Regions from separate parts of the Streptomyces sp. NPDC002886 genome, predicted to be linked through region 2. Evidence: riboswitches for the same ligand, from Rfam matches in the RefSeq annotation. Region 2 holds a riboswitch; the other holds the start of a gene.
What was found. Region 2 has a riboswitch for ZMP and ZTP ahead of ACFYYB_RS04715 (bifunctional 5,10-methylenetetrahydrofolate dehydrogenase/5,10-methenyltetrahydrofolate cyclohydrolase). Riboswitches for the same ligand answer to the same signal wherever they lie in the genome.

Region 1 (3,391 bases), on a different contig from region 2:
GCCGAGGACCGACCTGAGCTGGTCCAGCCCCCAGTCCAGGTCCTCCTTGGAGATCACCAGCGGCGGCGCGATCCGGATGGTCGATCCGTGGGTGTCCTTGACGAGCACCCCGAGCCCCATCAGCTTCTCGGAGATCTCGCGGCCGGTGCCGCGCGCCGGGTCGATGTCCACGCCCGCCCACAGCCCGCGGCCCCGTACGGCCGTCACGGCGCCGCCGCCGACCAGCAGGTTCAGCTCCCGGTGCAGGTGATCACCGAGCTCGGTGGCGCGCTGCTGGTACTCGCCGGTGTTCAGCATCGCGATGACCTCCAGGGCCACGGCGCAGGCCAGCGGGTTGCCGCCGAAGGTGGACCCGTGCTCGCCGGGCTTGAACACGCCGAGCACGTCGCGGTCGGCCACCACCGCCGACACCGGCACGACCCCGCCGCCCAGCGCCTTGCCGAGGATGTACACGTCGGGGACGACGTCCTCGTGCTCGCACGCGAAGGTCTTGCCGGTGCGGCCCAGGCCCGACTGGATCTCGTCGGCCATGAACAGGACGTTCCGCTCGCGCGTCAGTTCCCGTACGCCCCGCAGGTACCCGGCCGGCGGCACGAGCACCCCGGCCTCGCCCTGGATCGGCTCCAGGAGCACGGCGACGGTGTTGGAGGTGACGGCGGCGGCGAGCGCGGTGAGGTCCCCGTACGGGACGATCTCGAAGCCGGGGGTGTACGGGCCGAAGTGGTCGCGGGCCTCGTGGTCGGTGGAGAACGACACGATGGTCGTGGTCCGGCCGTGGAAGTTGTCGGCCGCCACCACGATCTTGGCGTGGCCGTCCGGGACGCCCTTGACCTCGTACCCCCACTTGCGGGCGGTCTTCACCGCCGTCTCCACGGCCTCCGCGCCGGTGTTCATCGGCAGGACGGCTTCCTTGCCGCACAGCGCCGCGAGCTCGGTACAGAAGTCCGCGAAGCGGTCGTGGTGGAAGGCGCGGGAGGTCAGGGTGACCCGCTCCAGCTGGGCGCGGGCGGCGTCGAGCAGCCGGCGGTTGCCGTGGCCGAAGTTCAGGGCGGAGTAGCCCGCGAGCATGTCGAGGTAGCGGCGGCCCTCCACGTCGGTCATCCACGCGCCCTCGGCGGTGGCGACGACGACGGGCAGGGGGTGGTAGTTGTGCGCGCTGTGCGCGTCGGCGGAGCGGATGGCATCAGCAGTTGTCGACACGGGGTCTCCGATCGTCCGTCAAGCCGGTGACGAGGGTGGCGTCACTGTCCATCCTCGCTCGAATACCGGACGGAGAAACCTTTCTCGCGGCGTGCCCGCTAAGGTGTCGGACACGCACGGCGACTGGCGCACGGAGAACCAACTCCGGGGGAGCCGTGCGCGCACGACCGCATACAGGGCCGCTCGCCTGGGCCTCGCGGGGACGAGATCCGACATCGACCCCGGAGGAACCGCCATGAGCGCGAACCACCACCCGTACCGCCACCCCGCCCTGCTCGCGACCGACCCCGAGCTGGCGTCCTTCGTCGCCGCCGAGGAAACCCTCCAGGCGGAGACCCTCCGCCTCATCCCGAGCGAGAACTACGTGTCCTCGGCCGTGCTGGAGGCCTCCGGCACGGTGCTGCAGAACAAGTACAGCGAGGGCTACCCGGGCCGCCGCTACTACGAGGGCCAGCAGAACATCGACCGCGTCGAGGCGCTGGCCGTCGAGCGGGCGAAGGGCCTCTTCGGCGTCGACCACGCCAACGTGCAGCCGTACTCCGGCTCGCCCGCCAACCTCGCCGTGTACCTGGCCTTCGCCAAGCCCGGCGACACGGTGATGGGCATGGCGCTGCCGATGGGCGGGCACCTGACGCACGGCTGGGGGGTCTCGGCGACGGGCTCCTGGTTCCGGGGCGTGCAGTACGGGGTCCAGGCGGAGACCGGTCTCATCGACTACGACGCCGTACGGGACCTCGCGCTGGCGGAGCGGCCCAAGCTGATCTTCTGCGGCGGTACGGCGCTGCCCCGCACGATCGACTTCGAGGCCTTCGCCTCGATCGCGAAGGAGGCGGGCTCGGTGCTCGTCGCCGACGTGGCCCACATCGCCGGCCTGATCGCGGGCGGGGCGCACCCCTCCCCGGCGGGTCACGTGGACGTGATCTCCACGACCACCCACAAGACCCTGCGCGGCCCGCGCGGCGCGATGCTGATGTGCCGCGAGGAGCACGCGAAGGCCATCGACAAGGCGGTCTTCCCCGGCCTCCAGGGCGGCCCGCACAACCAGACGACGGCCGGTATCGCGGTCGCGCTCCACGAGGCGGCGCAGCCCTCGTTCGTGTCGTACGCGCACGCGGTCGTGGCCAACGCGAAGGCGCTGGCCGCCGCGCTGCTGGAGCGGGGCTTCGACCTGGTCTCGGGCGGTACGGACAACCACCTGATCCTGATCGACCTCACGGGGAAGTCGGTGTCCGGAAAGATCGCGGCGAAGGCGCTGGACCGGGCGGGGATCGTCGTGAACTACAACACGGTGCCGTTCGACCCGCGCAAGCCGTTCGACCCGTCGGGGATCCGGATCGGCACGCCGTCGCTGACCTCGCGGGGGCTCGGCGTCGAGCACATGCCGGTGGTCGCCGACTGGATCTCGGACTCGGTCTCCGCGGCCGCCAAGGGTGACGAGGCGGCCCTCGGCGCCATCCGCACCCAGGTCGCGGACCTCATGGCCGCCTTCCCGGCCCCGGGCCTCCCGGTCGCCTGACCCGTCCCGGGTGGGGGCCGGTCCCTGCGGGGCCGTCCCCTGCCCGCCCATGCCCCCCGGGCCTCGGCGCGGGAGCAAGGGAAAGCGGTCGCTCGGCCGAGGCAAGATCCGGACGGGGCGCTACCGGGCGGTACCCGGGCGGATGCCGGGCGAGGGGGGTGGGACCCACCGGGTTCCGGCCAGTGGCGGGGCCGAGCCCGGTGTCACACCTGAGAGAATGGAGCCATGGCTTCTGATCGTCCTCGCGCGCTCTCCGGCATCCAGCCCACCTCCGGTTCGTTCCACCTCGGGAACTATCTCGGAGCCATCCGGCAGTACGTCGCCCTCCAGGAGACGCACGACGCCTTCTACATGGTCGTCGACCTGCACGCGATCACCATGCCGCAGGATCCGAAGGATCTGCGCGCCAATACCCGGCTGTCCGCCGCGCAGCTCCTCGCCGCCGGTCTCGACCCCGAGCGCTGCACGCTCTTCATCCAGAGCCACGTGCCCGAGCACGCGCAGCTCGGCTGGGTGATGAACTGCATCACCGGTTTCGGCGAGGCGAGCCGGATGACCCAGTTCAAGGACAAGTCCGCGAAGAACGGCGCCAACAACGCCACCGTCGGCCTGTTCACGTACCCGATCCTCCAGGTCGCCGACATCCTGCTCTACCAGGCGAACTCCGTCCCCGTC
Region 2 (3,391 bases):
ATGGCCATGCCGACGGCGGCGGCGCCGAAGCCGAGGTGCCAGTTGACCTCCTCGCCGAGGTAGCCGACCACGAGCGGGGCGATGACGGCGCCGAGGTTGATGCCCATGTAGAAGATCGAGTAGCCGGCGTCGCGCCGCTGGTCGTCGTCGGCGGCGTACAGCCGGCCGACCAGCGCGGAGATGTTCGGCTTGAGCAGGCCGGTGCCGATGACGATGAGGACCAGCCCGGGCCAGACGAAGACCGGGTTCGGGACGGCCATCAGGACGTGGCCGGCCATGATGACCACACCGCCCCACAAGACGGCCCGCCGGGCGCCGAGGAAGCGGTCGGCGATCCAGCCGCCGGGCAGCGCCAGCAGCGAGATCATGGCCATGTAGACGCCTTCCACGGCCTCGGCGGTGCCCTCGTGGAGGCCCATGCCGCCGTGGCCGCGGGAGGCGGCGAGGAAGTGCACGAGGATCGCGACCATGCCGTAGAGGCTGAAACGCTCCCACAGCTCGGCGAGGACGAGGGTGGCGAGTCCGCGCGGGTGGCGCTTCCCGCCCACCGCCGCCGCGTCCGGTGCTGCGTCCGGCGCCGGGGGCTTCTGCATATCCATCGAAGGCTTCACATATTCAGTGGAGCCCCGCGACACCGGACCGGGATCGGCCTTTCGGCCTGTTACCGCGGGAAACGGAACGCCCCGGACCGAAGGGCCCGGGGCGTTCGTCGTAGCGGAGGGAGCAGGGCGCGGGTCAGAGGTCCGCGAGGGCCAGACCGGCCTGCGCGGCGGCGGCCTGGACGGTCTGCTCCAGCAGCACCGCGATGGTCATCGGGCCGACGCCGCCCGGGACCGGGGTGATCAGGGAGGCGCGGGCCGCGGCCGACTCGAAGTGGACGTCGCCGACGTTGCCCTCGTTGTAGCCGGCGTCCAGGACCACGGCGCCCGGCTTGATGTCCTCGCCGCGGATGAACTCGGCCTTGCCGACGGCGGCGACCAGCACGTCCGCCTGGCGGACGATGGACGGCAGGTCCACGGTGCGGGAGTGGCAGTAGGTGACGGTGGCGTTCTGCTCCAGGAGCAGCATCCCGGCGGGCTTGCCCAGGATCGCGCTGCGGCCCACGACCACGGCGTGCTTGCCGGTCAGGTCCACGTCGTAGGCCTCCAGCAGCCGCATGATGCCGCCGGGGGTGCAGGAGACGAAGCCCGGCAGGCCGAAGCCCATGGCGGCGAAGGAGTGCATGGTGACCCCGTCGACATCCTTGCCCGGGGCGATGGCCTCGAAGGCGGCGCGCTCGTCGATGTGGTGCGGGACGGGGTGCTGGAGCAGGATGCCGCTGATCTCCGGGTCCTCCGAGAGGGCGGTCAGGGTGGCGACGAGCTCCTCGGTGGTCGTCGCGGCGGGCAGCTCCACGTGGCGGGAGGTGATGCCGGCCTTGGCGCAGCGGTTCTGCTTCATCCGGACGTAGGTGACGGACGCGGGGTCCTCGCCGACGAGCACGGTGGCCAGGCACGGCGCGGTACCGGTGCGCTCGGTGATCTTCGCGGCGTACTCGGCGGTCCGCTCCGAGATGCGGCGGGCGAGGGCGGTGCCGTCCATCAGCCGGGCGGCCTGGGCGCCGGGAACGTCCGGGGTGGCGGAAACGGTCTGGGCGGTCGTCTGAGTGGTCATGGGGGCTCCTGAGCGTCGCTGCGGGATCGCGGTTCGCCCAGGCGCGCGGCAGTCGACGTACCAGATGCGGGAGTACGCCGGGCCGCTCCCCGGTGGTGATCCACCCGAACGCCAGTCACGGCCCGCGCCCAGTGTAGGCGAACCCCCGCGGGTCCGGGCGTGGGCCCCTGCCCGGCAATCCGGTGGATGACCGGGGCCGGACCTGGGAAGATCGAGGGATGACGCGCACTTTCGACCATCTCGTCGCGGAAGCGGAATCCGTCTCCGTGGACGGCTGGGACTTCTCCTGGCTCGACGGACGCGCCACCGAACAGCGCCCCTCCTGGGGCTACCAGGGCCTCCTGGCCCGGCACCTGGCGCGGGTCGGCTCCGCCCTGGACATCCAGACCGGTGGCGGGGAGGTGCTCGCCGGAGCCGGGCCCCTGCCCCCGCTCACGGTGGCCACCGAATCGTGGCCGCCGAACATCGACAAGGCGACAAGGCTGCTGCACCCGCTGGGCACCGTGGTGGTCGCGGACTCCGACGAGCCGCCGCTGCCGTTCGGTGACGAGGCCTTCGAGTTCGTCTCCAGCCGCCATCCGGTGACGGTCTGGTGGGAGGAGATCGCGCGGGTGCTGAAGCCCGGCGGCACGTACTTCTCCCAGCAGGTCGGGCCGGCGAGCGTCTTCGAGCTCGTGGAGTACTTCCTGGGCCCGCAGCCGGAGGAGGTCCGGCGGGGCCGGCACCCCGACGACGCGGTCGCCGCGGCCACGAAGGCGGGACTGGAGGTGGTCGATCTGCGCTCCGAGCGGCTCCGGACGGAGTTCCATGACATCGGAGCCGTGATCTACTTTCTGAGGAAGGTGATCTGGATGGTGCCGGGCTTCACGGTCGGGCAGCATCGGGACCGGTTGCGCGAGCTGCACGAACAGATCGCGCACGAGGGCCCGTTCGTCGCACACACCGCACGTTTTCTCATCGAAGCCCGCAAAACGGGCTGACAAAACGGGCGGACGCGACCACCCGCGACCGGGTCTCCGGTCACGGCGTGGCGCAGGTCACTCAATTCAGCGCGTAACGAATCTACTCGGGCATGCGATGAACCGACAGGTGTCCTCGTGCGGCCCGGAATACAGACCCCCCTCGGGTCTGTTTCCCGAGTTCGCGCGATGATGTCCCGCCACCCCTTATCTGTTCGCAACGAGAGGCTCCTTGTGTCGCTCAGCCCGTCCCGTACGTTCCCCACGGAAATCGCCGAATCAGAGGCCCTGGTCGCGCTTGTCGAGCGCGGCCGCGAGCAGGGTCACATCAACGGTGATGACGTGCGCCAGGCCTTCGAGGCCGGCCGCATCCCGGTGGACCAGTGGAAGCGGGTCCTGCGCAGCCTGAACCAGGTCCTGGACGAGGAGGGCGTCGCGCTGCACGTCAGCGCCGCCCCCGCCACGAAGGCTCCCGCCAAGAAGGCGCGCAAGGCGGCCGCCGCCCCGGCGCGCGTCGCCAAGAAGGCCACCGCCCCGCCGCGCCTGATCGGTGCGCGCAAGACGGCGGCCCCCGCCACCGCCGCGGCGATATCCGACCCGTCGGCCTCCGGGACCGAGGAGGAGGTGGCGGCAGAGGCCGCCGCCGCGCCGAAGAAGCGTGCGGTCAAGAAGACCGCCGTGAAGAAGACCGCCGTGAAGAAGACGGCCGCCACGAAGAAGACCGCCAAGGACGGCGACGAGGGCGACGCCCCCGTGGCCGAGGGCGAGGACTGGGCGGC

Region 1: linked by a shared signal. The riboswitch ahead of glyA (serine hydroxymethyltransferase) and the one ahead of ACFYYB_RS04715 (bifunctional 5,10-methylenetetrahydrofolate dehydrogenase/5,10-methenyltetrahydrofolate cyclohydrolase) in region 2 are both predicted to bind ZMP and ZTP.

What each region holds. Positions count from the first base shown of each region.
Region 1 covers NZ_JBIAPV010000003.1:924,910-928,300, reverse strand. The annotation lists gene rocD (ornithine--oxo-acid transaminase) at 1-1,200, opposite strand, end outside; ZMP/ZTP riboswitch at 1,310-1,400, shown strand; gene glyA (serine hydroxymethyltransferase) at 1,436-2,716, shown strand; gene trpS (tryptophan--tRNA ligase) at 2,942-3,391, shown strand, end outside.
Region 2 covers NZ_JBIAPV010000001.1:1,038,255-1,041,645, forward strand. The annotation lists gene ACFYYB_RS04710 (peptide MFS transporter) at 1-599, opposite strand, end outside; gene ACFYYB_RS04715 (bifunctional 5,10-methylenetetrahydrofolate dehydrogenase/5,10-methenyltetrahydrofolate cyclohydrolase) at 736-1,581, opposite strand; ZMP/ZTP riboswitch at 1,682-1,782, opposite strand; gene ACFYYB_RS04720 (class I SAM-dependent methyltransferase) at 1,872-2,633, shown strand; gene ACFYYB_RS04725 (RNA polymerase sigma factor) at 2,847-3,391, shown strand, end outside.